DNA from 3 places in the Priestia sp. 40 genome. Region 1 is predicted to be linked to each of the others. Evidence: predicted binding sites of a transcription regulator. Region 1 holds the regulator's gene; each other region holds the start of a gene.
The links. The regulator LexA, encoded in region 1, represses DNA repair genes until DNA is damaged. The targets are predictions, from matches to a motif close to CGAACATATGTTCG.
Positions count from the first base shown of each region.

Region 2: ACO1DI_RS22965 (DNA polymerase thumb domain-containing protein) is a predicted target of LexA. The motif match lies at 1,974-1,987, and genes of this name have one in related genera.
Region 3: ACO1DI_RS18640 (YolD-like family protein) is a predicted target of LexA. The motif match lies at 2,489-2,502, and genes of this name have one in related genera.

Region 1 is NZ_JBMPZA010000005.1:760,804-771,192, reverse strand. Features, by position in the region: partial or broken gene ACO1DI_RS05105 (APC family permease) at 1-1,713, shown strand, start outside; gene ACO1DI_RS05100 (cation diffusion facilitator family transporter) at 1,823-2,800, shown strand; gene ACO1DI_RS05095 (glycosyltransferase family 2 protein) at 2,841-3,818, opposite strand; gene ACO1DI_RS05090 (GtrA family protein) at 3,815-4,207, opposite strand; gene ACO1DI_RS05085 (glycosyltransferase family 39 protein) at 4,228-5,733, opposite strand; gene ACO1DI_RS05080 (hypothetical protein) at 6,037-6,159, shown strand; gene ACO1DI_RS05075 (hypothetical protein) at 6,244-7,689, opposite strand; gene lexA (transcriptional repressor LexA) at 7,901-8,518, opposite strand; gene yneA (cell division suppressor protein YneA) at 8,665-8,994, shown strand; gene ACO1DI_RS05060 (YneB family resolvase-like protein) at 9,048-9,716, shown strand; gene ACO1DI_RS05055 (DUF896 domain-containing protein) at 9,786-10,016, shown strand; gene tkt (transketolase) at 10,184-10,389, shown strand, end outside.
Region 2 is NZ_JBMPZA010000022.1:74,296-84,684, reverse strand. Features, by position in the region: gene ACO1DI_RS22975 (DMT family transporter) at 1-183, shown strand, start outside; gene ACO1DI_RS22970 (YolD-like family protein) at 315-647, opposite strand; gene ACO1DI_RS22965 (DNA polymerase thumb domain-containing protein) at 661-1,926, opposite strand; gene ACO1DI_RS22960 (hypothetical protein) at 2,082-2,324, shown strand; gene ACO1DI_RS22955 (hypothetical protein) at 2,583-3,092, opposite strand; gene ACO1DI_RS22950 (hypothetical protein) at 3,173-3,505, opposite strand; gene ACO1DI_RS22945 (DUF3916 domain-containing protein) at 4,188-4,745, shown strand; gene ACO1DI_RS22940 (hypothetical protein) at 4,835-5,017, shown strand; gene ACO1DI_RS22935 (DUF4179 domain-containing protein) at 5,402-6,733, opposite strand; gene ACO1DI_RS22930 (RNA polymerase sigma factor) at 6,723-7,250, opposite strand; gene ACO1DI_RS22925 (TIGR00730 family Rossman fold protein) at 7,770-8,351, opposite strand; gene ACO1DI_RS22920 (MazG-like family protein) at 8,454-8,774, shown strand; gene ACO1DI_RS22915 (YesK family protein) at 9,230-9,499, shown strand; gene ACO1DI_RS22910 (MerR family transcriptional regulator) at 9,683-10,389, shown strand, end outside.
Region 3 is NZ_JBMPZA010000016.1:42,017-52,405, reverse strand. Features, by position in the region: gene ACO1DI_RS18655 (ABC transporter permease) at 1-678, shown strand, start outside; gene ACO1DI_RS18650 (ABC transporter permease) at 679-1,413, shown strand; gene ACO1DI_RS18645 (YitT family protein) at 1,445-2,284, opposite strand; gene ACO1DI_RS18640 (YolD-like family protein) at 2,533-2,886, shown strand; gene ACO1DI_RS18635 (hypothetical protein) at 3,008-3,148, shown strand; gene ACO1DI_RS18630 (DeoR/GlpR family DNA-binding transcription regulator) at 3,531-4,283, shown strand; gene pfkB (1-phosphofructokinase) at 4,280-5,194, shown strand; gene ACO1DI_RS18620 (PTS fructose transporter subunit IIABC) at 5,207-7,078, shown strand; gene ACO1DI_RS18615 (aspartate kinase) at 7,274-8,656, shown strand; gene ACO1DI_RS18610 (YusW family protein) at 8,773-9,258, shown strand; gene ACO1DI_RS18605 (hypothetical protein) at 9,324-9,503, opposite strand; gene ACO1DI_RS18600 (superoxide dismutase family protein) at 9,676-10,266, shown strand; gene ACO1DI_RS18595 (FAD-dependent oxidoreductase) at 10,383-10,389, shown strand, end outside.

The DNA.
Region 1 (10,389 bases):
CTTATCTTCAGTGGCTTATGGAACAGAACAAATTTTGATTGTACTTGCGACAGTCGGTGTCCTCGCTTATTGGTATTCAATTCCAATTGCGATTGGTGTATTGGTGCTGCTGACGGCTTTAATTCTTTCATACCGTCAAATTATTTATGCGTACCCGCAAGGCGGAGGAGCTTATATTGTTTCCAAAACCAATTTAGGAGAAAATCCCGGGCTTATCGCTGGGGGATCACTGCTGGTAGATTATATTTTAACAGTTGCCGTGAGTGTTTCAGCAGGAACCGATGCTTTAACTTCGGCTTTTCCAACGCTGCATCATTACAATGTAGTAATTGCGTGTTTGCTAGTGATTTTTATTACCGTCTTAAATTTACGTGGTGTAACAGAATCCGCTTCTGTATTAGCTTATCCGGTTTATTTATTTGTTATTGCTCTTATTTTGTTAATAGCGGTAGGCTTGTTTAAAATAGCGACAGGTCAAGTTTCACCTGAGCTTCATCCCTCTCTCGGTACAGTAGTGCCAGGTATTAGTTTGTTTTTATTATTAAAAGCTTTTTCGTCAGGCTGTTCAGCATTGACAGGTGTAGAAGCTATTTCAAATGCAGTGCCTAACTTTAAAGAGCCAGGTGCAAAAAATGCTGTTCATACATTAATGCTGATGGGCGGTATTCTAGCTGTTTTATTTTCTGGGATCACGTTTTTAGCTTATTGGCTTGGCATTTCTCCAAAAGCAGATGAAACGGTTGTATCACAAATTGCATCAAGTGTGTTTGGACGAAATGGATTTTATTATTTTATTCAAGGCACAACAGCTCTAATTCTAGTGCTAGCGGCGAATACGGGCTTTTCAGCTTTCCCTTTGCTTGCTGTCAACTTATCTTCTGATAAATACATGCCAAGAATGTTTCAAATTCGTGGCGATCGATTAGGCTATTCAAATGGAATTGTGACCCTTGGAATTGCTTCTATTGTCTTAATTGTAGCTTTTAAAGGAGCGACTGAACAATTAATTCCTCTTTATGCAGTCGGGGTGTTTATTCCATTTACGCTTTCTCAAACAGGCATGATTGTCAAATGGCTTAGAGAAAAGCCGGCCGGCTGGCAAGGGAAGCTAGCCATCAACTTAATTGGGGCCCTCATTACCTTAACGGTGCTAATTATTTTATTTACAACGAAGTTTTCACAAGTATGGTCCGTGCTCATTTTCTTACCGGTTATTGTCTATATTTTTCATCGCATTCATACGCATTATGAAGCGGTAGGAGAGCAGCTTCGCATTAAGCAAGGAGAAAAGATTGGAAAGCTTGAAGGAAGTGTGGTCATTGTTCCTGTAGCAGGAATGACAAAGGTAGTAGAAAATTCATTAAATTATGCACGAACGATTGGCGATACCGTTATTGCAGTGCATGTGGCCTTTGATCGAGAAAGTGAAAAGAAAATGGAAGAGAAGTGGGAGAAGTGGCAGCCTGATATTCGTATTGTTACGTTTCATTCTCAATACCGCAGCTTAGTGCGGCCGCTGTTTCGATTCATCGATATGGCTGAGGAAAAAGCGCGAGAAAATAACATGGCCATTACGGTCGTTATTCCGCAATTCATTACGAAAAAAGTTGGCAAAATATTCTTCACAATCAGTCTAGTCTGCTGTTAAAAGCACATTTGCTTTACCGCAAAAATGTAATTGTTACAACTGTACCGTACCGTTTTAAAAAATAATGAAACATGACTAAAAACCTCCAACTTATATGTTGGAGGTTTTTAATTTTTAAATTCACATACACTAACCGTAATCGAATCTCATCAAAGGCGCAAACGGAGGGATTGTATGAGTGAATTAATTAAATTATTGCGAAAAGGAAATAAATCGGCCATGATGGCCGCTATAGTAAATACCATTATTTCCATTATTAAAGGAATTGCTTTCGCTTTAACAGGGAATGTAGCGATGTTTGCTGAAACGATGCACAGCTTAGGAGATGCAGCTAATCAGTTTTTTGTTTTTATAGGTTCGGCATTAAGTAAAAAAGCCCCGACCAAACGATTTCCAAACGGTTTCGGCCGATTGGTTAATCTTGTTCTATTAGGAGCGGTTCTTGTAGTAGGGATTATGGCGTTTGAAACGATTAAAGAAGGATATCACCACATTCTTCATCCGACGAAGTCTTCAGGCTTTATTTTAAATATTGCAGTACTTGGCATCTCGGTATTGCTTGAGATGTTTGTCTTATTTAAGGCAATGAAAGAAATTTTGCACGATGTTGGAATGAATACCGCAGAGGTCAATGTTTTTACGCAAAGCTTTATTCATTTAAAGAAAGCAAAGCCAGCAACCAAGCTGGTCTTTATGGAAGATCTGGTAGCTACTGGAGGAGGCGTATTGGCATTAATAGCTGTTTTTATTTCACGGTTTACACCTTTTCACCAAGCTGAAGGAATTGCTTCTATTTTAATTGGGCTTATGATGTTTTTTGTAGTAGGACGAGTATTTTTAGACAACGCTGCGGGAGCCCTTGGTGAAGCAGATAAAGAAATGGAAATAAAAATTGGCGCGATTGTCATGCAAGATGTACAAGTGCGTGATATTCAAACATTAATGGTGATGAAAGAAGGAGAAGAGCTTCACGTTGAATTAAAAGTAGAAATTGATCCTTCTTTAACAGTGGCCGAAGCTGATGATATTAAAGATCGTCTGGAAAATCGTATTTTACAGGAAAAAGGAGTAACGGATGTCATTATTGAATTTGATGAAGATGATGGAATTCCGGACTGGGCGCCAAGTGATTTACAGCTTCAAAAAGAATAAAAACAAGGAAGAAAACAGTTGTTTTCTTCCTTGTTTTTTTTTAGCTATATACTTTTTCACGTACGTTTGGAGAATCCGTTGAAGCTTTCGAGAAGTTAATGGTTTCACGTACAACGTAAATAGGTCTATTTTTACTTTCATCGTAAATTCTTGCGATGTATTGTCCGACTAGACCTAAACCAAGTAGCTGAATGCCGCTAAAGAAGGTGATAGCTACCATAATGGAAGTCCAGCCAGGCTGAATGTTTTTACCTATCAGCCAAACAACAATCGAATAACTTAAAACTAAAAGTGATACAAAAACCGATAATAAGCCAATAACCATTACTAAACGCAAAGGCTTCGTCGAAAACCCAATAATTCCATCTGAAGCAAACTTGATCATCTTTTTTAAAGGATATTTTGTTTCACCAGCAAAGCGTTCATCGCGCTCATACTCTACATATGTTTGCCTGAAGCCAATCCAAGACATCATTCCTCGTACAAAACGATTGCGTTCAGTCATTTTTTTGAATACATCCGCTACTTTTCGGTCGATAATACGAAAATCTCCCGTGTCTTTAGGGATTTCGATATCGGACATATAATTTAAAAAGCGATAAAAATACTTAGCCGTGGCTAATTTAAAAAAGGTCTCTCCGCTTCGTTTCTTGCGCTTTGCATATACAATTTCATAGCCTTGCTGCCATTTAGCAATTAATTCAGGAATCATTTCAGGCGGATCTTGTAAGTCTGCATCAATAATAACGATAGCATCGCCTTGAGCATAATCAATGCCTGCTGTTACCGCAGTTTGGTGACCAAAATTACGAGCAAAATCAATAACTTTCACATTAGAATCCATAGCCGCTACGTCTTTCAAGATTTCAATTGTTCGGTCGGTGCTGCCGTCATTGACGAAAATGAATTCATAGTTAATGTGGTTTTTATGCATGACGGAAAGCAAGCGATTGTAGCATTCATTGGCTACTTCTTCTTCAAAATACATAGGTACCACAATTGAAATTAGTTCTCTCATGCTTTACCTCCTATCGAGTGATGGTTTGTGTGCTTAAACGTCCATATTTTATTAAGGAAAAAATTGATAAACATTCCTATACAAGTAGACAACAGTTGTCCAATTATTGGATTAGCAGGTGTATAGTGTACAAGAAGGAATAAGCAGCTTGTATTAACTGCTAAAGTAATAAGGTTTACGATGAAAAATTGAGCTAGCATCCATTTATGTACAGTTGCTTGAAACACCCACGATTTGTTCCAATAGTAGCTGTTTATGACGCCAATAAAATAAGATAGTACGTTAGCCAATATATAATTCATATCAAAATGAATGAGTGCTAAGTAACTGATAATAGTGAGCAGGGTATTCATTATACCTACAAATCCGAATTTCAGGAATTTTATCACGGTTGCATAATCCCTTCCATTTAATTTATCTCTTCATATTTTGTCTGGGGCTTATTTTTAGTAAATCGTGCTATTAAATAGGATAGAATCACTGAAATACCAAACCCTTCGAGCAGCATAAAGCTTGGAAAAATAAAGAATCGATAGCGAGTTTGAATTTCAATAAGCAAGTGAATAAGAACGTATCCTATTATTAGTAATAAAAACAGTGTATACGGATATTTATCCTGCTTCTTCAGGAATAAACATATAAGTCCAATAATGGAAAGAATAGTAGTTGAAACATAAATAATTCTTTCATAACTTTGAGCAGCACTAATTAATTTTTCTTTATTAAAAGGTACATCTTCTTGAGGAGTTAATGAAATGCTCCAAAATGTAGATGCATCCGTTCCTCCCCACATATTTAGGAATTTAATGTGAAAGAGATCTAAAAGTTGCGCTTTATCTGCTACCCGCTCTTTAATTACTTCTTTTTCTGCTTCAGCTCGTTTTTCTCCAATGGGCATACCCATAAAACGACTAGCATCCTCTGAAGAATAAGAACCGCTTGTTTCGTAATTAAAGCCAATGACGAATTTCCATAAAGGATCTCTGTTACTTAAAGGATATTTAGAAATACCGCTAGCTACAAAAGAATAGTTGATCAGCGCATTTGCAATAAAAAAAGTAGCCAGTATGCCTACGAGGTTTTTTCCTATTTGTTTTCGGCGAGTTTTTAACTCAGCAGCATCCTTCGTTTTAATGTAAGGTTGAAGAATTTGCAAGATGAAATAAATGAGAACAGCAACGATAATAATGGGTCCTAGAGGGCGCATTAAATTTCCTAACGACAATAGAAGGCCAATATAAAGCCAGCTAAACTTGTTATGAGCAAATCTTTTTATAATAAGGTAAAAAGCTGCATAAAATAAAAAAGTAGCCAAATGCTGGTTAGTTAACACTGAGCTATAGAGAATGTTCGGAATGTAGAACGCATATAGAAAAGCTGCCATTCTCCCAGCAAGTTCGTTAAATACTTTCGCGCCAATTAAATAAATAAAAATAACGGTTCCAGTGGAATAAAAAATATTTAACAATTTTAATATAAAAATGTTATCTCCAAAACAGCGAATAATAACAGATTCATAGAATGAAAAGCCTAGCTGATATACCCATGTAGTGAAATAAACGCTTTGGTTAAATTCATAATTTCCTTTTGCGATATTACGCGCGGCATCTAACATGACAAGAAAGTCAGATTTTACAGGCGTTTGAACAGAAAGCATCCATGCTAGTCGAATACCTAAGGTCAAAACAATCAGTGAAATAAAAAAAACAGTTTTGTTCATGTATCTACTTGCAATAGCTATTAGAAAAATGACAAGGAAAGTGATAAATATTCCTTCAATAATAAATGAATTACTTAAAGCCAAACCTTTTAATTCCAATGAATTTGTCATCGCACTATAACTGCCCCATAGAGACCATGTAAGAATCATGACACATAAAAGAATCAGGCTTTTGGATAAAAATGAGTTAAGCATATTACCTCCTGCAAATTATTTCATAGATAAGGTACAAAATTCCTACCCTATGATACCATATTTTATTATTTTGTATATATTTTTCTTGTAGAGTATAATATTAGATTGTTCTGAAATTACAACAGCGGCACAACGTTTGATAAAAGGTTCAGCGAAGTAGGCATTGATTTAGTAATAGATAAAAGAGGTTGGGAAAAAAGGATTTTAATCGAAGTGAAAAACGAACCATTGATCACCATGTTTGATTAGTGGTTCGTTTTTTATGGTGAACGTAGGTTTCATTTGTTTAGTTCCTTCCAGCAGTTGATTGGAGGGCAAGGCGAAGACTCCTGCGGAGAAAGCGGAAGGGATGAAACTCCGCAGGAGCACAAGCAACGAGGAGGCTCATCGGCTGCCCGCGGAAAGAGAAGTCTTGCATGGAAATGAACTGCGGCGTCATAAGCGGTTCAGCTCATGTATTTCGCTTGTTCGTATTTAGGTTGAATTCATTTAGTTATGTCTCAACTTCTTTTATGTTTTAAATCGATCTTTTAATAAGTTCCATAGTGAGCTCACTCCTAGGCTAATGCTGATTAATATTCCTGATAGAGCTACTATTAAAGCGATATATTCAAAGATAGAAAACTGCTTCATACTATCCCAATTGATGTTTCCCTGTAGCTTGCTAATAACTAAATTCATTCCGTAAATACCGGAAAGAACGGTATAAATCGTTAAAATTAATAATAAGTAATTGTGACGCTTGGCCGCGATTTTCTCTTGATTTTGATACAAAGTACCAAGGGTTTCTTTGACTTCTTGATAAAGAGAATTGATGTGGAAAATTTTTTTAAAGAGCTCAGAAAACTCTTGACCTTCTGTGCGAGAGCTAATTTCTAAAAATAAATATTTGCCTGAAAACACGGTAATAGAGCGGATTAGTCGCTCAATGCCCTCTGAATTTTTATGAAACGTGAGCTGAGAATACTCATAAGATAGTTTTAGCAACACGATTTTATAGAAAAAATGTAAAAATAAATTATAGTAATGCTGGCCAAATAGATGATTCATCAAAAGCTGATCCGTTTTAGAGTCTGTCGATTTAGAAATACATGAAAACACATGGTCTGTGATGACGTAATAAGTTTCAGGAGCCCACCTTTCATACACGTGTTTAGTATTATACGTTTTAATATACTCATGATTGTGTGCAGAAATAAACGCTTTCCCGTCAGGCGTATAGCTATTTAGCTGCCCAGTACGAAATAAAGTTGTGGAATTAATTTCTTGCTCTTGATTTACCGTTACATAACTTAACACAAACATCCGTTCATCGATAAAATAAGGAAGGCTCCCAACGTGCTGTTCACGCGTGGCTTCTTTCTTGATGTGTTCGTTCAAAAATGGCGCAAGCTGTGAAAAAATATAATCTTGTACTTTGCTATAGCGATGATGTTCATAGGTAATGGTGGATCCATGCTCTTCAGCAAGCTTCGGTTCTAATACACGAAAATGATTCATGAATTCTAAAATGTCATCATAGGTGTAATGGTTATGGCTCATTTCAGTGCGAATGGTCATGACGCCAATTTCAAAAGGACATAAAAAAACATCCACAGACAGCACGTTGCTAGACACGGTGGTGGAAGAAGTATGTAACGTAATGGTATGGTCTATTTTTTTTGAAAATCGAAGCAACCCTTCTTTTTCGCACGAATCAGGGAATAGAATGCATTCAATGTAAGGAAGAAAATATTGATCCAGGCTATCATGAGATACGTAATATTGTTCTCCGTAGTATTCTTTTTCTAAATCTTTGTTTTGAATGGAAAAAAACTCGAACAAATTTGCTTTCAGTGCATGAACAAGCTGCTCTTTATTTTTTCGATCAAAGGAAAAAGGAAAAAGAAACATGTTCATTGCTTTGGTAGGTACAATGGTTTGAAATGGTTCTGTTTTCCTAGGTGTATTAGTCATAAACTACATCCTTCTTATAGTCGATGGTATTTCCTTGTAAGATTCGAGGAAATGCAGATAGAAAGTAAAAGGTAAAACAAGCTTTATAAAAACTGTTCTACCTGCCTGCAATGATTCAACGTATCATTTATAATATGCCAATTTTTTTAGAAAACAAACGTAAAAAAACCAACTAACATCATGATTAGTTGGTTTTACATACAGTGTCTGATTAGTGAATCGTGCGATATACACCAGTTACTTTTCCCAAAATCGTTACGTGGCGAAGAATAATAGGCGCCATCGTTGAATTTTCAGGCTGTAAACGAACGAAATTTTCTTCTTTAAAGAAACGTTTTACCGTTGCTTCGTTGTCTTCGGTCATAGCAACCACAATATCTCCATTATTAGCCGTTTGCTGCTGACGTACGATTACCATATCGCCATCTAGAATACCTGCTTCAATCATACTTTCTCCCATAATTTCAAGCATGAATACATGATCATCTGGAGAAACGAATTTATCTGGAAGAGGGAAATATTCTTCCACATTTTCAACGGCTGTTATAGGAAGACCCGCTGTTACTTTACCGATAACAGGAACATTAATGACATTGCTTTTAGGAATGTTTACTTCATCTAGTTGAAGAACTTCGATTGCTCTTGGTTTTGTTGGATCTCTTCGAATTAACCCTTTACTTTCTAAACGAGCTAAATGCCCGTGTACAGTGGAGCTAGAGGCTAATCCTACTGCTTCCCCAATCTCACGAACAGAAGGCGGATAACCTTTTAATTTTACTTCGTGCTTAATAAAATCTAGTATGTCTTGTTGACGTTTTGATAGCTTCATATTTTTCACCTCGATTTTAGCTATTCTTTAGGTGAATTATACCACGTGATGTGTCAATATACAAACATAAGTTCGAAGAATTCCATTGACAGAAACAAATGTTCTCAATAAAATAAGAACATATATTCTGATAGGGGGATCATAATATGCAACAATTCTTACATTCTATGAAACATTACGCTATTTTTTTTGCAGTTATCGCTGCACTTACATATGTATTGACGCTGGTTTTAGGAGCGGATAAAGTAGATTTAGACAAATATTCAACGGTTACGATTACAAAAGGAGATACGCTTTGGGACTTGTCCAACAAGTATCATAATCACCATCATTTGACCACCAATGAATTTGTCAAATGGGTTGAAGACGTCAATGATTTAAACTCAGATACTGCCCAGTCTTTATCTCCTGGAGATAAATTATATATTCCTGTTTTAAAAAAAGAGTTACATAATCAAGTGGCAATTGAACAGTAGTGTGTAACGGCCGTTCCTGAATATTGTTAGAAGCCGAAAAGGTCGTGATAAAAGTGGACGCCATTATTTATTGCCGTGTCAGTACGGATAAAAAAACCCAAGAAACATCTTTGCAGCGCCAGCAAGAAGAATTAAAAAAGCTTGCTGATCTTCATCATCTAGAGGTGAAAAAAGTCGTGATGGAAAAAGCAAGCGGATATGATGTAGACAGAGAGGGTATTTTGGATGTTCTTCATACAATGAAAGAAGAGAAAATATCCGTGCTGCTCATTCAAGACGAAACACGATTAGGCAGAGGAAATGCCCGAATTGCGCTGCTTCATGCTTTTCATAAAGAAAATGCTACCATCTATACGATTAGTCATCAAGGTCAGCTTCAGCTTTCAGAATCTGATTCAATGGTGTTAGATATTATTAGTTTAGTGGAAGAGCATCAGCGGAAATTACATAATGCTAAAATTAAAAGAGGAATGAAAAGAGCCGTAGAAAACGGTTATCGTCCGCAGCAAAATTTAAAAAACCAGGGAGTTAACTCGGGAAGAGAAAAAAAAGAAGCGCCGATTGAAGAAATTGTCCGCCTTCGTCATAACGGCTTAACCTTTGCTGAAATTTCAGTTACGCTAAAAGGTTTTGGTTATAATATTTCAAAAGCGACGGTACATCGTCGCTATCAAGAGTATCAAGAGAGTGCTCAATCTCTTGATAAAACGAAAGAGATTTAGTAAGATGACTACATGTTGCCGGAACGGTTCGGTAATTTTAATTATTGATTATAAGGAGATAGGTTTTATATGCTATCAAAAGATAAACTTGCTCGTATTAATGCTCTTTCAAAAAAGGCAAAGGCTGAAGGTCTGACAGAATCTGAATCGAAAGAACAGCAAGAGCTACGTCAGGAATATTTAAAAGTTTTCCGACAATCTATGACAAATCACCTTCATACGATTAAAGTTGTGGACGAAGAAGGTAAAGATGTTACGCCTAAGAAGTTAAAAGAGAGTAAAAAGAAGCGTCTTCACTAAGACGTTCTAGTAAAACTAGAGGGAGTGTTCCCTCTAGTTTTTTGTATATTTTTAATAAGGCGTACAAAAACTGTAAAAGTGGAAAATTTTTTGGTTCAAGTATTGTACAAATAAGCAAATCATTAGTATGATAACATATGTACATAGTTTTGAAAGGAATGAAGAGTATGACACAACGTATTGAAGATCTTTCGATTGCAACAATTCGTACTTTATCAATCGATGCGATTGAAAAAGCAAATTCAGGTCACCCAGGTATGCCGATGGGAGCTGCTCCAATGGCATATACATTGTGGACAAAATTCATGAACATCAATCCAAAGAATCCAAACTGGTTTAACCGTGACCGCTTTGTATTATCAGCAGGACACGG
Region 2 (10,389 bases), on a different contig from region 1:
GCCAATAAAGTTCAATTTTTAGAGTTAAGTGAACCAATATTCGCTACTGTATTTGCCTTTATTGTCCTCAAGGAAACTGTCCAAGGAATAGAATGGTTAGGTGCCTTTTTCATTTTAATTGCGATTTATATATCGGAGTATTCACCCAAACCTAAAGAGAATTTTGGGCATCTAAACAAATAGATATACTATCAAAAGGAACCCTAATTCCCTTTTATCCTCTTAGGTGCTGTTTTAGAAAGGCTACTCAAATGAGTAGCCTTTCTTTGTCTTGTTTGGACAAACATCAATCGTACTTTCTTGATTTTTCCAGGTTAGACAAATTGTACATCAATGAGCTTGCTTAATCTCATTTTATTCTTTAACTCAAATACGTTATCAATGAAAATGAATACATTCCCAAGAGAATCAACAAACTGAATAAATCCTGTCTCTGTTATGCATTGACCTCGCTTATAATAAGTAAGGTACACTTGCTTATTTGTATGTAAGGCTTCAATTAAGGTGAAATTCACTTGTTCCATTTGTTCTTCTGTTAAAACAGGTTGATCTACCTCTAGTTGCTTATTTATAACTTCCTTTAATCCTATGTATTGCTCGGGCATCGTGGCGAATGGACGCCATTTTTTCATTCCTCTAGATTCCATCTCTTTTTCCTCCTTAAGCTTTATGGCCACCTATAAGGCCGTTTCGATAACGAGCTGTTGAATGAGGAAGGTGACTAGACGCACGTAGTACACTATTCTTGCCATAACGCAGCCGGATATCATCAATCGTTTTGGCAAGAGCATGGGCTCTTTCACGCTGGTCAATGTCCTCAAATAAACTCATTTGCTCTTCTTCTTGAATGCTAGTGTGTGATAAGGAAATACCGATGGAGCGAATCGGCATGCCACTATCATAGATATGTAAAATGGTTAAACAATAGGGAAAGATATCCTGGCTTAAGTTCGAAGCTCTCCCCATTTTCTTTTGTCTGGAGAAGCCTCCACCTGTTTGTTTGCTGTAGCCAATGGATAAATGAACCGTTTGGGCCACCACTTGATGCATGCGTAAGCGAAAACATACATCGTCTAATAGTTCCAACAGCAATAACTCCACTTCTTTTCGGTTAATATAATCGCGAAAGAGAATCTGACTCTTTCCAAAGGAACGAGAGCTAGGAATGTACACATCTGAAATACGACTGTAATCGATGCCATTCGCATGTTGGTGAATTTCTTCCCCCAGGACACCAAATTCTTTTTGTAACATCTCTACAGAGGAAAGAGCGAGTTCTTTTATGGAGTGAATACCCAAACGGTTCAAGCGTCGTTCCGTAGGAGATGAGATCCCCCAGAAATCCTTCATCGGATGAATGGACCACAACTTAAAGGGAATATCCTCATATCGCCAATAGGCAACTCCTGTTGGGATATTCTTGGCCTCATGATCTAAGCTTACCTTCGCCAGTAAGAGATTCGGACCGATACCTGCAGTAGCTGTCAGCCGTGTCTTACGGTAAATCTCGTTGATGATTTGATGAGCTAATTCTTCTGGTGTTTTAGCGAACAAATGCAAAGAAGCTGTGGCATCAATAAACAACTCATCAATGCTATAGGCATGAAAATCTTCAGAAGCCACATACTGTAACACCAAACTCGAAATATAGTTCGAAGCCTTAATATATCTCTCCATAGATGGATTCACCACATGGATATCTTTCCTTTTAGGAATGTCGAAAAGACGACTTCCTGTTTTGATCCCTTCTTTCTTTAATAAAGGTGTGGCAGCTAGCACAACCGATCTTGATCTTTTGATATCTCCCACCACCGCAAGCCTTGTTTTCAACGGATTTAACCCCCGTATGACAGAGGAAACCGAGGCAAAAAACGATTTCATGTCTATACAAATAATCACTCTGTTTGGTAGCTGCCCATCATCCATTAAAAGAACTCCTTAAATTAAAGAACATTTGTTCTATATATTATATACGAACAAATGTTCTTTAATCAATAAAAATTCTAAAGTTTTCCCGATTATTGTTACTATAATAAGAGACAAGAATGTTGGGTATGAATTATGAAGGGGAGGGATGACCAGTGAATAGGAAAGTTTCGAACTATATTATCTTTTTTGTATGGTTTTTGTTATTAATTCTTTTATGGATTGTCGTATCGCTCTTTAAAGGTGAAAATGGACAGTGGTGGTCTATGTATCGTTTGAATTTAGATAAATATGGGCCTTGGGCTTTAGAGCTTTCTTACATAAAGATTGCTATTGCTGCTGTTATCTCGTTAGTAATAGCTTCTATGATGCATTTTGGTTTCAAGAGACATAAATAAAAAGAGTAAACTCCTTATCACTAGAGTTTGCTCTTTTGCTTTAATGCTTGCTCATCACTTCTTAACAGCTCCTTTATTATTTTAAAAATATATGTTAACGCAGTAGTCAGAAGATAAAAGAATACTAACTCGGTTTTTCAGTAAGTACCCAAGGAGCATCAATTTCTCTTCTGTCTAAAACTAATTCTTATACTCACCTGTAGCAATTCGTATATAGGGTTCTATTGCTTTATCATAGAGACAAAAAAGTAGCACTTACTAGTTCTTTTCATTTAGCCTCTTCTTTAGTTTCTGAATAGCTCTTAATACTTCATTCCTGTTTTTAGCAAGCTTCATCCACTTTGGAAGTCGACTCTCGACACTCAAATAATAGGGATGTGATTCCCTAATTTCAGCTTCTATATAGCTTTCCATATAAATTAAATGTTCTAAGTTTAATGCCCATAAGATGTTTCCACTACATTCAATTTGCAAGTAGAGTGGAAGTTTAAAATACCAGTCACAGGGGTCCCCAGTTAAAATTACTTCATAATTAGCTTTAGGTTCATAGGAGACTCTAGCTTCTCCGTAACCATTTGCTTTTATAACTTTGTCTTTTGTTGCTCCGCAAGCAGTACAAATAAACCTTCTTCTGACGTTAGCAACATAGGGGCTCGGGTCATCTAAAGCTATGACTTTTGCACAAGAGGCACAATGAGGACAAACCACTAAAAACTCATATCCTAGTCCTATAAGTGTGTTATTTTTATTTAAAAATGTTTTTTTCAAGATGTTTTCCCCTTTGAATTTATTAATTCATATTATCGAAGCGATGGGACTACAGCGTTGATTCCAACTTTAATACTACATCAATCGCCAGCCGCAAATACTAATTTATTTAGCTCTAGTGCCTCTAAGCAAAGACCCTTTAATGATTCAGCAAATGTTCTCGCTTTTAGATCTATCTCCTGTGGTTGTCGACAGGTAGTCTGCAATACTTCACATATCTTTATTAATTGATTTATTTCTTGTACAGAAAACAACTTGTCACCATATTGATCTAATCCTGTTAATAATTCGAATGAATCCCCCAACTTACTTTCTAACAGGTAATCCTGTATATTTTCCTCGAACTTTACAGTCTTAATAGAAACAGCTGCTTCTTTTTCATTATTGGCAATACAGAAATCAATTCCTATCACTGGTGTCTTCCTTTCCATATATTTTCTATAATTAATTTCTATTCACACTATAATGGTTATTAAAAGGAGTACATATAGGCATAGCATTAAATATCTGTACTCTTTAAATTATACTCTAGATGATTTTTAATTTTATTATTCGGCTTTTAATATAAACGTAGCGTTTCATTAAGAAGAAAAAATCTATAAGAATTTATACGATTAACGTTTTAACTTTAAAACATGTGGTAAACATACAGTACAACACCAATGTTATTATTGATTGTTGTAAAAAGGTAAATACTTAATTTATGAAGGGACTGATTAGTTTTGAAAGAATTAACAGCGACTTCAACAAACGTATTACCTCAAATTGAGAGTAGATATTCATATCTTACACAAGGCACTTTGGTTATGAACCGATATACGTAACGAAAGGGCCTCACAAGGGCAAACAAATTCCTAAACAGTATGGAAAAAGCTTGTATCTAAGAAGATACAAGCTTTTTCTGTTCGAGTTGACATAAGTTTGATTATCGGAACCAAAAAACTTTTTTTGGATTTTAAGGTGAATATTTACTAAAAAATATGTGAATATGCAAAAATTAATATAAAATTAAGTCTGTCTAGGTAATATTATAGACAGAGTTTATAAATTTAACATGGACACTGAGAAAAAGATTAATTGGAGGAAAATCAATACATGAATCAATGGAACCAGAATTGTTATTCAAAAAAGAAAGTAAGAGGCTTAGGAAGAAGGCTTCGTACTTTTTCAAAATATCTTAATGAACAAATTGATTCTCTACCTGTACAGAATAATAAAGATCCAAATTATAAAGGATATACCTCTCTTCATATTCCTTTTAGTATGTTTTTTACCCATTCAAAGAATGTTCCAATTAACGTAAAAAGATATTTTGTACAGAAGATTGTTAATAAAATACAATATCTTCTTGACATACGAACGGAAACGCAAAAGGAATACCGCATATTTTGTAGCTTTAATTCATCTGATTTGGACGATTCTGTTATCCTAATTTTATTTACTAAAAAAGGGATGGATAGCTTCTATGAAGGTTTTTTTAGTACAGAGATAGATGAAGCACCGTTTATACGTTTACACCAAACCCAAAATCTTGAAAAAAAGTGGAAGATAAACATACCTGAAGGATTAAGCGTTAAAGGCTATAAACCGATTGATGCTGAATATGAATATGAGAACCGCGACGAAATATGGTTTATCGGAAGGTTAAGTTAAATTATAAAAAGCATAGAAAATAAATACACTATAATACATAAAAGCAGGTGGAAAGGATTTTCATACCTATATTAGTTTTATTAATTGGTTTGTATCTATTAATCTCAGGAATTTTAATAGTTGTAAAAGATAAAAACACAAAAGGAAAGACTAAGAAAACTTTAGCTTTTTTAGCAGTAGCATCGGATATAGTAACGGATCCGGTCTCTTCTTCAGGGTTCCGTATTATGCTTGGTGCTGTTTTATTAGTAGCTGGATTGGTTCTATTATAAAAAATATCTATTGGAAACTAATTATATTTTAAAAAGGTTCATACCTATAATAGGTATGAATTTTTTTATTATTTACATAGCACCCTCATTTTGGCACTATAAATTTCATTTTTACGTTTACTCTGTAAAGATCTCTCTTATTCTGCAAAAAAACGTTCGTAAAAGTTATTGAATTCAAGTGTACGTTCGCAATTGGTTTTTTGACTTAAACGAACAATAAAAATGATAGATTTATTACATAAAAGAAAAGTCCGTAAATGTATACTTTTACGGACTGTGTTTGTTGTGATCTTAATGGACTAATATTAAGGTAGCCGTTAAAACAGTGAACAATAAAAAAGCAAAGTTTCTTATTCATAGGATTAAGAAACTTTGCTTTATCTTTTATTTAGGTACTTTAATAACTGTACCATTTACATTAATTGCTTTGATTTTTGATAAATCTAAAGGAGAAGAAGATAGAAATTTAGCTTTAACGCTTTTATTATCACTAAAGTTTTGTAACGAATCGAGTGATTGAATGCTGCCATTATTCATTTTAACACTCACTTTTATGTTATCAGTGTCTTTAAAATGCCCTTTTCCGTATAGCGTTACACCTAGTGATGAAAGAGTGATTTTAGTTGCTTCCCAGCTGCCAAAGCCTTCATTAAAGCTCAGACTTTTTTCGCTTTCTACAGAATGCAATTTAAATGTAGTACTCCAATCACCCTTTGTATAGTTACCATTAGATACAAGGTCTCCCATAAGCTTTAACTTACTAAGATCTTTACTATTTACATCAAAAATATATTCTACGTAGTTATTTCCGTAAACAGTTTCCCCTGATTTATCTACTCCATAAGAGATGTTAGAAGAAGCATTTATCTTCTTTCCGGAAGGATCAACTAAATAAAAATCTCCATGGCTATCTATATCTTCATCGGACCACTTTGTTTGAACGTGAAGTTGACCATTCACAAATCCAATATTTGATACATGCATAAATTTTATTTTTGGCAGAGAAAGAATGGTTTCGTTAGGCTTTAAGATTTCTATACTTTCTCCCGTGTCGAGTTGGTCAGTAATTTCCCCACCTCCTCCGGATGTACTATCTGTGCTAAGAGAGATTGTATCTACATTTTTATTCTTTAGCTCCGACAGATTAGTATCTATCTTGATTCGCTCATGCTTATGCTTTTGGCTAAGGAAAGAGCTTATTCGCAATTTGATTTTTTTATTATTAAAGTTTGTGCCTCCATTTGCTTGAATTCGTAATGTGGCTGTATTTGTATCTTTATCGTAGTCAACAATTTGGCTATTAAACATATGCCCGTCAGTTAATGTGTAATCATAAAGATCCAGCGTTTTATCAAGGCGATTACCTGTTAAATCTTGCATCGTAACGTAAATAACAGCCATTTCGTCATCGTTCATGGCACCTATAACCTTCATTTTTATTCCTTTATCTTCACTAGTGGTTTCAATAGGTTGAAGAAACAAGGCAATGTCGGGACTAACAAGAGATAGTAAGTGGTTGAAGCTTGGAAATGTCGCTGCTCCTACACCTGCGGAACCTATAAGGAATAAAGCTGCGGCAGCTGGAAATACAATTGCTTTTTTAAACGTTCTTCTTGGTTGCTCTGATTTAGCCTTTTCTACACCGAGTTTGGCTCTCATATGTAATTCTTTTGGAATTTCAATTTGTTCAAGTTCTTGTTTTAGTTTATTCTTCATAAATACCAACGCCTTTCACTTGTTTACGAAGTTTAGCTAAAGCACGATATAAAATAGATTTGGCCGTGCCTAAAGGAATGGTCAACGTCTCAGCAATTTCCCTAAAAGAATAGCCTTCGTAAAACCGTAAAATAACAACACTTTTTTCATCTTCATTTAATTCTTCCACTAATTGATGAAGGGATAATGTAAGGGGAATATCTTCAATATCTGAACCGATAATTTCCTCATGTTCTGGGTGCAATTGAACGACCTTGCTATTCTTTCTTAGATGATCGATTGCACACCTAATGGTAATCCTGATTAACCATGTCTTAAAGTATTCCGGCTTTTTTAATGTATCTATGTTTTTAAAAGAACGGTATGCTACTTCTTGAACCACGTCCAAGGCATCGTCCTTATTTTTGACATATACATAAGCCATTCGATAAATATCTTGTTCATATGTCTGAAAAAGCTTCAAAAAGGCTTTATCATTACCTTTTTGAGCTTTTTTAATGATCCTAATAATCGAAATTCATCCTCTCTACTTTTTCCTTTTATACCTATTAGACAAAGTGACTGGGCATTTGGCTTAAAATTTTAATAAAAAAATGTACTAACGGTATAAGAAACTTCTAATTATCTTTTAGCCAAGGTTTTTTTGACTAAGAGCGTAATAAGAATTGTAGAAAATATAAAAAGCTACCCCGCCATTGGCAAGCGAAATAGCTTTCTAGTAGAAATGCTAATTATCAAATATAACCGCAAGTAAATAATATCTCATCTCTTCCATACACACTACATTTTACCGTGCGAACATACATATATAACATGCAATTTTGATACATTCTCCTCCCATTCAGGTATCGAGTAAACGCAGTTATTTCAAAGATTTATAAAAAGCTGCATAAAACAGAAACAGGGCCTCATCGAGAACCCCAATGCCAAGGGGACTCTTTTTGGTGGTGCGTTCCGGAAAGGTACATTATGTTAAGCTACATTGCAAATAAACAAAAAAGAACAGGATTAGTTACTATCTAATCCTGTTCTTTTGTTAGCTTTGAGCTTTTGTGATATATGTTTTAACTGAAGGAGGTTGATATGTATTGAATTGATCTAATAAACCTTGTGGTTCTGTGTCTACCAGAGCCATAGAACGATATTTTTCCTGTAGAAATTGCTCTTCTGTCATGTGATTAAATAAAGAAATAAGTGGTGTGTAATAATCATTAATATTCAATAATCCGCAAGGCTTCTGATGTAACCCTAACTGAGCCCATGTAAAAATTTCAAAGAATTCCTCTAATGTCCCTGGACCCCCTGGTAACGTAATGAATCCATCTACAAGTTCAGCCATCTTGGCTTTTCTCTCATGCATAGATCCAACAACAATAAGCTCTGACAAGTTTTTATGAGAAATTTCCCTTTCTTCAAGGAAAGTAGGCATGACGCCAATGACATGTCCGCCAGCTTCTAACACAGCATCAGCCACAGCACCCATTACTCCAACACTTGCCCCACCATATACAAGCGAAATGTTACGTTTAGCAAGCTCTCTTCCTAGAGCTTTTGCTCCTTCAATATAAAGATTAGATGCCCCGTTACTTGAGCCACAAAATACAGCTATTCTTTTCAAAAGTATCCCCTCCTAATTAAATCACCGTTAATGATTATACATAATAATGGATCATTTGTTAAACTTAGGTGGATCTTTAAAAATGAAAGGTGGAACCAATCAATGGATGTAACAGAATTTCAACGATGGGTGAAGGACTACTATAAGATGAGAGGTTGGTCAGACTTAGATATTTTTGTTCGAATTGGCTTTCTTGCTGAAGAAACCGGTGAAGTAGCAAGAGCTATTAGGGCTTTAGAAATCGGAAGGGATCGACCAGATGAAGTAACTGGAACTTTAGAAGAGAATAAGAAAGAACTAACAGAAGAACTAGGAGATGTGTTAGGTAACTTGATTGTTATTGCTAACAAATATGATATTTCTTTAGAAGAAATATTCAACTCACATAAAGAGAAGCTTGCAGAGCGTTATTCTAATAGATAAATATAGATGTGATAAAAGTGAAATATACATGTACATATCTAAAATATAGTATTAGGTTATAATTTGTTTAATCAAAAGGTAAGCAAAATTAAAAGGCAACCTCTGGTCGTCAGTAGAGGTTGCCTTTTGAACATCATCATTATGGAATTATATATTAACATTTTTTCCTAAAAAAAGCTATCTCTGGTGAGATATTGCATATGTATAAAAGGTGCACTTTTTATACATCATTTCAGTTGATCCCATCGAATGAAACCTTGTGACACCAAGGATGTATAAAAAACTGCATAATCGATAAAAAGAGAACTCAACAAACCCCTTGTGCTACAAGGGGTTCTTCTTGGTATGTCTTCCGGAAAGAGTGTTTATGTAAACTAGCTCTGTATATGATATACATAGTGATTTCACTTAATATTATTGTTAAAATGGAATTAAAAGGATAAAAGGGGTATTCTATGGATATTAAGATCATTTTAGTGAGCATTATAGCTGCATTAGTATTAGCCTATATATTTCATTCGGTTCAGAGAAAAAGAAACTCTGATAAACACATAGGGGATAAAGTTTTTAACATTGGGTTTGTCATCTCTTTGACTATAATCGCAATTAGCATTTTGGTAGTAGGCGGATGGGATGGAATGGTTTTGGGAGCACTAGGAGCGTATTTATTGTTCCCATCATTAAGTGGACTTATTTTTACCAAGCTTTTAATCAGGTATAGCTAATAAAGTGTTAACCATATTTTAAGCCTTTAGATTTATGAGTCTAAAGGCTTTTTTTGTACTGATAAGTCACATTATATTAACTACAAATGTATATTTAAAAATTAACACTTGAACCTCCGGTTACGTCAGGTATTATGATGAAATTAATTAGATTAATAATAGATTTTAAGGAGGTTATGTAAGTTGGGTAATGATTTAGGTTTCTCAATTGGTAAATTTTCTAAGAAAACGGGTGTTTCAATAAGGACGTTGCATTATTACGACGAAATAGGGCTACTCAAAGCTCAAAAAGATCTCAGTTCTGGCCATCGCCTATATGGAGAGGACCATATAGTAAAACTTCAAAAAGTCTTAGCATTAAAATTCTTAGGTTATAACCTAGAAGAAATAGGATTAATGCTAACAAATACAAATCTGAACTTAAACTTAGAGAACACTTTAATTCAACAGAAAAAAGCATTTGAGAAGAAAAAGGAGCATTTAGACAAAGTTCTGAAGGCAATTAATCAGACGATTTCTTTATTAGGTGATCAAGAGGATGTTCCAAGTGAAATATTAATTAGTTTGATTAATAACATTCAAAATGAAGAAGATCAACGTACATGGCTTGAGCATTTCACTTCTAAAGAGATTGCAGATAAGGTTTATGATAAATCTGACGAGGAGAATTTGTCCTTAGATAGAGAATTTATTGATTTATCGAGAGAAGCGAAAAGGTTAGTCGGAAAACCAGTTCATGATCCAGAAGTACAAGAGTTGGCAAATAAACATTTGCAGGCATCTCTTAAATACGTTGGTGAGGAAGCTATATATGCTTTTGGAAAATTAGAGAACGAGGAAATAGAAGATTTTCAAAGTATGATGGCCTCACCTTATACAGAGGAAGAAGA
Region 3 (10,389 bases), on a different contig from region 1:
ATGAAATTAAAAAGAAAATGGCTCTGGTTTTTATTATTTTTAGGTCCAGCAGGTGTAGTAGGCTTAACACTGGTAGATTACAGCGTTCGATATGAATATTTAATTCAACAAAATCCAAATGTGTGGGAAGGTCTTTTTCATGAAATAAACATTACGCTTCCTACAGCTTTTTTACTGGGAGGAACAATTCTTGCTTCAAATATAGCGCATGTTGAATATCACAGAAGCTCCTGGAAGCAGCTGCTGAGCTTACCAGTAAGCCGCCTAAGTGTTTATACGGCAAAATTTATAGTAGTTATGGCTATGTTACTCATCGCTTCTGCTTTTCTATTGATTGGTATAATCGGGCTAGGGTGGTGGTTGGGATTTGGTCTTCCCCCTTCTTGGAAAACTCTTTTTGTTTATAACTTCTATCCGTTCTTTTCAGCCATCCCGTTTGTAGCTATTCAAATATGGTTGTCCATACTTTTCAAAAATCAAAGCCGTTCTCTTGCACTAGGTATTATGATGAGTGTGACAATGAGTGGTATGGGAGAGTTGCCAAGCTGGTTTATTTGGCAATGGCCGATGCTAGTATTTTCTGATTACCGGAATACGTATATGATAACAGGTGCAATTATTGGTATTTTCTTATATGGTGCAGGCGCCTTTCACTTTATCAGAAAGGATGTGGCGTAAATGTTGTGGCAATTATGTAAGGTAGAATGGTTTAAATTGTTGAAAACAAAAGCCTGGATATATCTTTTTATTAGTCCAATTCTTATCGCTGCTATCCTTTTTGTGGGAGACCCGGCGCTGCCAAATGGGAAAATGAAATGGCTTATGGCAAGTGCTTTCATTGCCAATGTTCACGGCTTATTGCTTTTTCCGTTAATTGGCGGTTTAGTAACTTCATTCGTTTGTCGATACGAACACGAAGCAGGAGGGTGGAAACAATTATTATCTCTTCCTGTGACAAGGACAGCAGTATACGGAGCAAAATTGATCACAGCAGCGGCTTTTATGGGAATTCTTCAAGTGCTTGTATTTGTTGTTTTATTAGGGGTTAGCATGTTGAAAGACTATCCGAGTACTATTCCATTAAAAATGATAGCTGGAAATATGCTAGGCGGCTGGATTGCAGTGTTGCCAATTCTTGCATTTATGTTAGCTGTGTCGATGGCACTTTCTAGCTTTGGAGCATCTTTAACAGTTAGCGTCATTTTAACACTACCGAATTTATTCGTTGTTAATTCTGAAAGATTTGGTCCCTGGTACCCATGGACTCAGCCGATGTATGGAATGTTAGGTGTAACGGGAAGGGAGTCATGGGATTTGATGCTGACTACACAGACTTTCTTAGTGGTTATCATAAGCAGCTTTCTTCTTTTTGTAGCAGCAGGTTCACTGTATTTTCACCGCAAACATATATAATAGAAAAAACCCGCTTTTTTACAGCGGGTTTTTAGCTGGCTTTTGGAATAGTAAAACCTACTCCAAAGACGTCGCGCACATCGTGGACAACCACAAAGGCTTGTTCGTCGACTTTATGGATAATACGCTTTAACTCTAGCAGTTCTTGTTTGTTCACAACCACGTACAATACGTCTTTTGCTTCTTTTGTATAGCTTCCATGAGCAGAAAAGACAGTGACGCCGCGCTGCATCTTTTTATTGACTTGTTCGGCTACTTCAGCTGAACGGTGTGAAATAATGGTGATTGCTTTGCGAGGGTTGAGTCCTTCAATAATATAATCAAGCACTTTTGTTCCGATGTAAAGAGAAATAACCGTATACATCGTCTTTTCTCCACCGATGACAAAATAAGCGCTTGCTACAACTAATAAATCAATTGCTAGCATCGTTTTGCTAATATTCCAGTCTAGATATTGATTAGCTAAGCGCGCAATGACTGCAGAGCCGCCGGAAGTTCCGCCTCCTCTAAACACAAGTCCCAGTCCTACTCCGGCTAAAATTCCAGCAAAAATAGCCCCCAGTAACGTATCGTCAAGAGGATTTCCCAGTCCTTCAGTTATATGTAGGAATAGAGACGTGAAAACAATACATATAATTGTGTAAGCAATAACACGTTTGTGAAGTAATTTGTATCCAATCAGTACCAGCAAACCGTTTAATATAAAGTTTGTGATACCCGGAGACCAGCCTAGTACATAATAAGTAATCATTGTTACACCGGTTACACCGCCTTCAGCTAATTCATTTGGAATAGCAAAGTAATTAATGGCCAGTGCAAAAATAAGGCTACCCAGAACAATGAGGCTAATTTCTTTTATTTTATTAATCATGAACGTTACCTCCAATCATCAAAAACTCCGAAAACACAATCATGACAATGTATTATACCAACTCTAGAGACCGAATTAAAGATGGGATATTATTATTTTTTTAAAAATCAGCTTCTGCTATCAATATAAAATCTTTTGACAGTTTTTATGTAGTATGAAAAAATGAATTGTTTGCTTTTATTTTGATTAAAAAGTTTTGCAATGAGAATGTTTGTTCGGTAAAATAGAAGCAAGAGTCAAGGGGGAGAATGAACGTGTATCAAGATGAATTAAAACAGTATGCGAAGTTAGTAATGCCCGAGCATTTAGAGAAAATGAAGAAAATGTACAGTCCCAAAGCGCATAAGCAGCCTTTAGGGTTGGAAAAAGAGAAGATTGAGCATATTGAAAATGTCATTATGAACAGTTACTCGGAGCATCATCCAGTAACGCTTCATGTCTATGAAGCAGGACATATTCAAAGATATGAACGAGTGACGATCGATAAAGTCTCGCTGCAGTCGAATACGCTGATGGTGACAGGGCCTTGTTATACATATTCGATTCGAGCGGATGCAGTAATTGAAGCAGATGTATGGAAAGATGAAAGCTACTCTAGCTAAGAGTAGCTTTTTTGTTCGATTTGTATCTTTTTTTTAACGCTTGCATACAATACATAAAAGCATATTCTGCGAGTAGTAACTTTGAGCTACTAGGAAATTTTGATTAAAGAAGGGATATTGTATGCAAAATGAAAAAACTCAAGTAAGAGAAATTGAATTAACGCAGTTCATTAAAAAAAGACTCGTTCGTTTTATCTCAAGTTTAGCTATTTCTTCTGCACTTGCTTCTATATTATATATGCTTCTGTTTTTATTTAAATGATGGGTCACTTGGAGTTGTCCAAAAAGGTGGACAACTTTTTTGATGTATAGGCTCTCATTAAAACAGGACAAGCTAAACGTAATTCAGTCAGAAAAAATTCAATCGGTCAAGAAATAGTCAAAAACAGTCATGGCTAATTGAGTGAAAGAAAACCTTTACATATAATGAGAAAAGTAGACAAATTCTTGAATTACCAGCTTATTTCCTTTTGTGTGAACTATTATTAAAACAAATGCAAATCTAATTATTCGTTCAAAAAATTTCATTTTGTAATTAAAAAAATGAATGTTTTTGATTTTTTATGATTGATTTTGAATGTAAACCGTGATAAAGTAAGTACATGAAATAAATGAAAACGCTTTTTTGAAAAAGGAGCTAGAACATGTTAACGCCGGAGAGACATCAACTAATCTTAAAACTTTTAAAAGAGAAAGAACTTGTAAAAGTGCAAGAGTTTATCGAAGTTACAGGCGCTTCGGAATCCACAATTAGAAGAGACTTAAGTCAACTAGAAGAAGAGCAAATGCTCAAACGTGTTCACGGTGGCGCTTCGCTTATTCGCAGTAAACGAATCGAACTGAGCGTTATCGAAAAATCTGCCAAAAATGTTCAAGATAAACGAAACATTGCAGAGTATGCGGCTTCCATTATAAATGAAGGTGACTGTATTTTTTTAGATGCAGGAACTACAACGTATGAAATGATTCCTTTTTTAAAGCAAAAAGATGTAGTTGTCGTGACAAATGGTTTAATGCATTTAAACCCGATGCTAGAACAAGGTATCACCCTCTATTTAATTGGAGGATCGGTTAAACATAAAACGGGCGCTTTAATTGGCAATGGAGCCCTTTTAAGTCTTGAACAGTATCGTTTTGATAAATGTTTTATGGGAGCGAACGGGATTCATCATCAATACGGATATACAACTCCTGATCCAGAAGAAGCATTGATCAAGCAAACGGCAATGAAGCTGTCTAGAGAATCTTATATTTTATCAGATTCCACTAAATTTTTTGAAACAAGTTTTGCGAAAATAGCCGATTTACACGAAGCAAAAATTATAACAAATGACGTACCTAGCGATGTACTTATACAGTATGCAAACAAAACAGACATAAAGGTTGTGAAATCATGATTTATACATGTACGTTGAACCCATCCGTTGATTACGTAGTACATGTTTCAGCATTCGAAGAAGGCGGGCTTAACCGCACAACGAATGAAGCTAAGTTTCCAGGAGGAAAAGGCATTAACGTCTCTCGCGTTTTAAAGCGATTAGGTGTTGATAATAAAGCTCTCGGTTTTGTAGCCGGTTTTACAGGAACTTATATCGAAGACTACTTAAAAGCAGAGAATATTGAAACAGCTTTTACAAGAGTTGATGGAGATACGCGCATTAACGTAAAGTTGAAAACAGAAAAAGAAACAGAAATTAACGGTCAAGGACCTGCTATTACAGACGAAGCGCTTCAGTCTTTATTGACTCAAGTGAAGCAAATGACTGAAGGCGATATCTTCGTATTAGCAGGGAGTATACCGAAAACGCTTCCAAGTTCTGTCTATGAAACGTTGACTGAGCTAGCAGCAGCGAACGGAGTAAAAGTAGTAGTAGATGCAAGTGGAAAAACCTTGCTAGACGTCGTGTCTCACAAGCCGTTTTTTATCAAACCAAATCATCATGAACTTGCAGAATTGTTTGATGTAGAAGTAAACAGTGCAGAAGATGCGCTGGTATACGGTAAAAAACTCGTGGAACAAGGAGCGCAAAACGTCGTTGTATCCATGGCAGGCGATGGAGCACTTCTTATTAACGAAAGCGGTGTCTACAGTGCCACAGTCCCTAAAGGAACAGTGAAAAATTCTGTTGGAGCTGGCGATTCACTTGTAGCTGGATTTATTGCTTCTTATGTAAAACAAGGGGATTTATTAGAAGCCTTCCAAACAGGAGTTGCTTCAGGAAGTGCCACAGCATTCTCACTTGAATTATGTACAGCAGAAGATGTAAAGACGCTTCGTGAACAAGTGTCAATCACAAAGGTAGAGTAGGGGGAACCGAGAATGAGAATTACAGAACTACTAAAAAAAGATACAATCATTCTTGATTTAAAAAGCACGTCAAAAGCTGATGTTATTGATGAATTAGTTGGAAAATTAGACGAAGCTGGTCGCTTAAGCGACCGAGCTGGCTATAAAGAAGCAATTTTAAATCGTGAATCTCAAAGCACAACGGGAATTGGGGAAGGTATTGCTATTCCACATGCAAAAACAAGCTCGGTAAAAACACCGGCCATTGCATTTGGACGCTCAACAGAAGGTATTGATTATGAATCATTAGACGGACAGCCTGCACACCTATTCTTCATGATTGCAGCGAGTGAAGGCGCGAATAATGCTCACTTAGAAACATTATCTCGTTTGTCTACGTTATTAATGGACGAATCGTTCCGAAAAACGTTGCTAACAGCATCATCAATTGATGAAGTCATCAAAGCAATTGATGATAAAGAAACTGAAAATGAAGCGCCGGAAGAAGAAGTGGATACAGCTTCAGATCAATTAGTGCTTGCTGTAACGGCTTGTCCAACAGGAATTGCCCACACATATATGGCAGCGGACAGCCTAAAAGCAAAAGCGAAAGATATGAACGTGACGCTTAAAGTTGAAACAAATGGTTCCAGCGGTGTTAAAAACGCGTTGACGAAGGAAGAAATTGAAAACGCTACCGCTATTATTGTTGCAGCGGACAAGCAAGTAGAAATGGAACGTTTTGCAGGTAAAAAAGTTATTCAAGTTCCAGTAGCTGAAGGAATTCGCAAGCCTGAAGAATTAATTAACCGCGCGTTAAAAGGAGACGCTCCTGTATACAGCGGCGGCGGTGGCAGCAAAGAAGGCGGAGAAAGTAAAGGATCAGAGCGTACAGGGTTTTACAAGCACCTAATGAGCGGTGTATCAGCAATGCTTCCGTTTGTTGTAGGGGGCGGAATCTTAATTGCCATCTCGTTTATGTTTGGTATTCACTCAGCAGAACCGAAAGATCCAACGTACAATGCATTTGCAGCGGCGCTAAAAACAATTGGCGGAGATAATGCATTCTTCTTACTAGTACCAGTACTAGCAGGATTCATTGCAATGAGTATTGCTGATCGTCCTGGTTTAGCTCCTGGTATGGTTGCGGGTCTTTTAGCAGCTTCTGGTGGAGGCGGTTTCTTAGGTGGTTTAATCGCTGGTTTCTTAGCGGGTTATGTAGTAGTGGGATTAAAGAAATTATTCAGCGGTTTACCGCAAGCGCTTGATGGAATTAAGCCAGTTCTTCTTTATCCGCTATTTGGAATTTTCATCTCAGGATTGATTATGCTTTATGTTGTAAATGAACCAGTTAGTGCAATTAACAAAGGATTAACGCACTGGTTAAGTGGATTTGGTACAGGTAACTTAGTATTATTAGGTATTATCTTAGGCGGTATGATGGCTATTGATATGGGTGGTCCTATTAATAAGGCAGCCTTTACATTTGGTATCGCAATGATTGATGCTGGAAACTATGCACCACACGCAGCGATTATGGCAGGAGGTATGGTTCCACCATTAGGTATGGCTATTGCGACAACTTTGTTCAAAAACAAATTTACTCGCCAAGAGCGTGAAACAGGTAAAACGTGTTATGTAATGGGTCTTTCATTTATCACAGAAGGTGCGATTCCATTCGCAGCAGCTGACCCAGGCCGTGTTATTCCTGCATCGGTTATCGGTGCTGCGGTAGCAGGTGCTTTAACAATGATGTTCCACATCGGTTTACCAGCACCACACGGTGGCGTATTCGTTATCGGAATTGTACAAGGAAATCCTCTTTTATATGCACTAGCAATTTTAATTGGTGCAATTGTAACAGCGGTCCTTGTAGGTGTATTAAAAAAGCCAAAAGCAGAATAACAAAAAAAGACTGATTTTACACTATGTAAAATCAGTCTTTTTGTATTTTTGAGGTAGACATTTGTTCTTTATGAGAGTACAATTACGGTAGTATTCCTTTAATTTTTAGAAAAGTTAGATAGATAAGCTTTTCTGCTTGATAAAATATGGTACAATAATCGAATATTAAAAACAAAGTAAGGAAGTGTCTCAAACATGAAGGTTGCGAAATTTGGCGGGAGTTCAGTTGCAAGCGCAGAGAAATTTAAACAGGTTGCGCATATTGTAACGTCTGATAAAGAGAGAAAGCTGGTAGTTGTATCAGCTCCGGGTAAGCGATACGGAGAAGATACAAAAATGACAGATTTGCTAATCGCACTTTCTGCCAAAATACAGCTTGGAGAAGATTACGTCGATGCGTTTGGGCAAGTAATCGATCGCTATCGTGAAATTGTGGTTGACTTGTCTATGCCAGAAACGATCATTACTGATATTATTGCGAATTTACAATCACTTATTGATTTACATAAAAACGATCCGTTTCGCTTATTAGACTGTCTAAAAGCAAGCGGAGAAGATAATAACGCAAAGGTAATGGCTGCTTATTTAAACCATTTAGGGTTTGAAGCTCATTATGTAAATCCAAAAGAAGCAGGTATTTTTGTTTCTGATGAACCCGGAAGAGCAAGAGTGCTTCCACTGTCTTATGAAAAACTGCCGCAGCTAAGAGAGCGTTCGGGCATTTTGGTGATTCCAGGATTCTTTGGCTACTCTGAAGAAGGGAACATGGTTACGTTCTCGCGCGGTGGTTCAGATATCACAGGCTCAATTGTAGCAGCGGGAGTAAAAGCTGATTTGTATGAAAACTTTACGGACGTAGATGCTATTTATAGCGTAGATCCAAGACTTGTGGAAAAGCCTCATGAAATGAAAGAAGTCACATACAGAGAAATGCGTGAACTATCCTATGCAGGTTTTTCTGTCTTCCATGATGAAGCGCTAGAGCCGGTTTATAAACTAGGCATTCCTGTATGTGTAAAGAATACAAATAATCCTGAAGCAAAGGGTACATTTATTGTAGCTGAGCGTCCTCACGGCGATACGCCGGTGGTCGGAATCGCTGGGGACAAAGGTTTTTGCAACATTCATGTGAGCAAATACTTATTAAACCGTGAAATTGGTTTTGGCAGAAGATTGCTTGAAATTTTAGAAGATGAAGGTATTTCATACGAACATACCCCTTCAGGAATTGATAATATCTCTGTCATCATGCGCGAGCATCAGCTTACGCCAGATGTGGAAAAACGCGTATTTGCTCGAATTGAAAAGGAACTTGAAGTAGATGAAATCTTTATTGAACGTGATCTTGCTATGGTTATGGTAGTAGGAGAAGGCATGAATAGCACAGTAGGAATTGCTGCAAAAGCTACAGAAGCTTTTGCTCGTGCTGAAGTGAATCTTGAAATGATTAACCAAGGTTCTTCTGAGGTAAGCATGATGTTTGGTGTGAAAGCAGACGCTTTAGACCGTGCTGTTCAAGCTCTTTACAATACGTATTTTAACAGCATGTACAGTATTTCTTATTCTAATGTAAAATAAACAAGACGAAAAACCCCGCTTTCTTTTTAGAGAGCGGGGTTTTCTAGTGAAGGCGTATAAAAATCAAATTTGTGGACATAAAGGGAAGGAAGAGTGAAGTCAAAGGAGGAAATACAGTGAAGAAAAGACCCTTTTTCATATTCTTTTCCCTTATAGGTATGAGCGTACTTTCAGCTTGCCACAATGATGATGCGGCACCGGCGAGAGAAGCTCAAAATAAACAAGGCGTGACGAATGGCGGAACGCCGATGAGCTATGATAATCAAAGTGAAAACACGTCTTTTAACTTTTCAAAATTTGATTTAGAAGTGGACTACAAGGGACTTAATAATGATTATGAAGCCGACTATGAAAACGAAAATGATGAGATAGAAGCCAAAGTGGATGATAATATTAACGATGAGCACCTGAACGGAGACAAAGCTTTTAATAAATTATCTTCAAAATTTAAAAAGTTAAATTTTGATCAGCGCACCCCCGATGAAGATGTAAAAAAAGAAGTCATCGATGCGTTTGGTCTAAAAAAAGATTTTCAGTCGTTTGAATTAGAAGTTCGTTTTTCAAATGGAACGGAAAAAGAATACAACTTTAAACAAAAGTAAGACGTTAAAACGAAGAAAAAAGTGGAAAAACGGGTGAGGTTGAGACATAACTACATCAACCAAATCTAAAGGAGAAAAAAGAGGATCAATAAGCTAGTATGAATAGCTTGTGACACCGCTGTTGAATTCCGCGCAAGACTTCGCTTTCCGCGGGCGGCCGATGAGCCTCCTCGTCGCTTATGCTCCTGCGGGGTCTCATCTATGCCGCTTTTCCCCCAGGAGTCTTCGTCTTGCTCTCCAATCAACAGCTAGAAGCACCTGTCTAGATGAAACCTACGTTCATCATCACCGTGAAAAATTCAACTTGTTCAGATTTTCCTTCGACTAAAATACTTTTGTCCCATCCTCTTTTTTTATGTCTAAAAAAAGGAAAATAGTGAAAGGATGGTGATAAATAAGCAAAAGGAGGAATCACGGATGCAAAAGTTGATAATGAACGGATGCGTCGTTTTTATTCTGTTATTGCTAGCAGCATGCAGCATGGTAAAAGAGCAAAATAACGCTCATGAAAATCACCTGAAAACAGAGGAAGCGAAAGAAACAAGCGAAGTATTGGTAGAACCTATTAAAGTGGATTTAACAAATACGTCAGGCAAAAAAGTAGGAGAGGCTACCCTGTCAGAAGCAAAGAACGGCGTGCACATTAAATTAACTGCTCAAGGTCTTTCACCGGGAAGACATGGATTTCATATTCATGAAATAGGAAAATGTGAGGTGCCAGATTTTAAAACAGCGGGTGCCCATTTTAATCCTTTTAAACGTGAACACGGCTATAAAAATACAAAAGGCCCGCATGCAGGCGATTTGCCCAATCTAGAAGTTGCTCCAAATGGCAAAGTAGATACAGAAATTTTTGCTTCTCTTGTCACGCTGCAAGAAGGAAAGCCGAATTCTCTTTTGGATATGGATGGATCGGCATTAGTGATACATGATAAAGTCGACGATTACACAACGGATCCTTCAGGAAACTCAGGAGATCGGATTGTTTGTGGAGTGATTACAAAATAAGCGAAAAAGCTGTGAGATCAATCACGGCTTTTTTATTTCAGTAACGAGCCGCTTCTAAATTGCCGTGAGCTTCTTTTTTTTGCACAATAGAAGAAAGAGCTAAAGAAGGTGAAAACATGTATA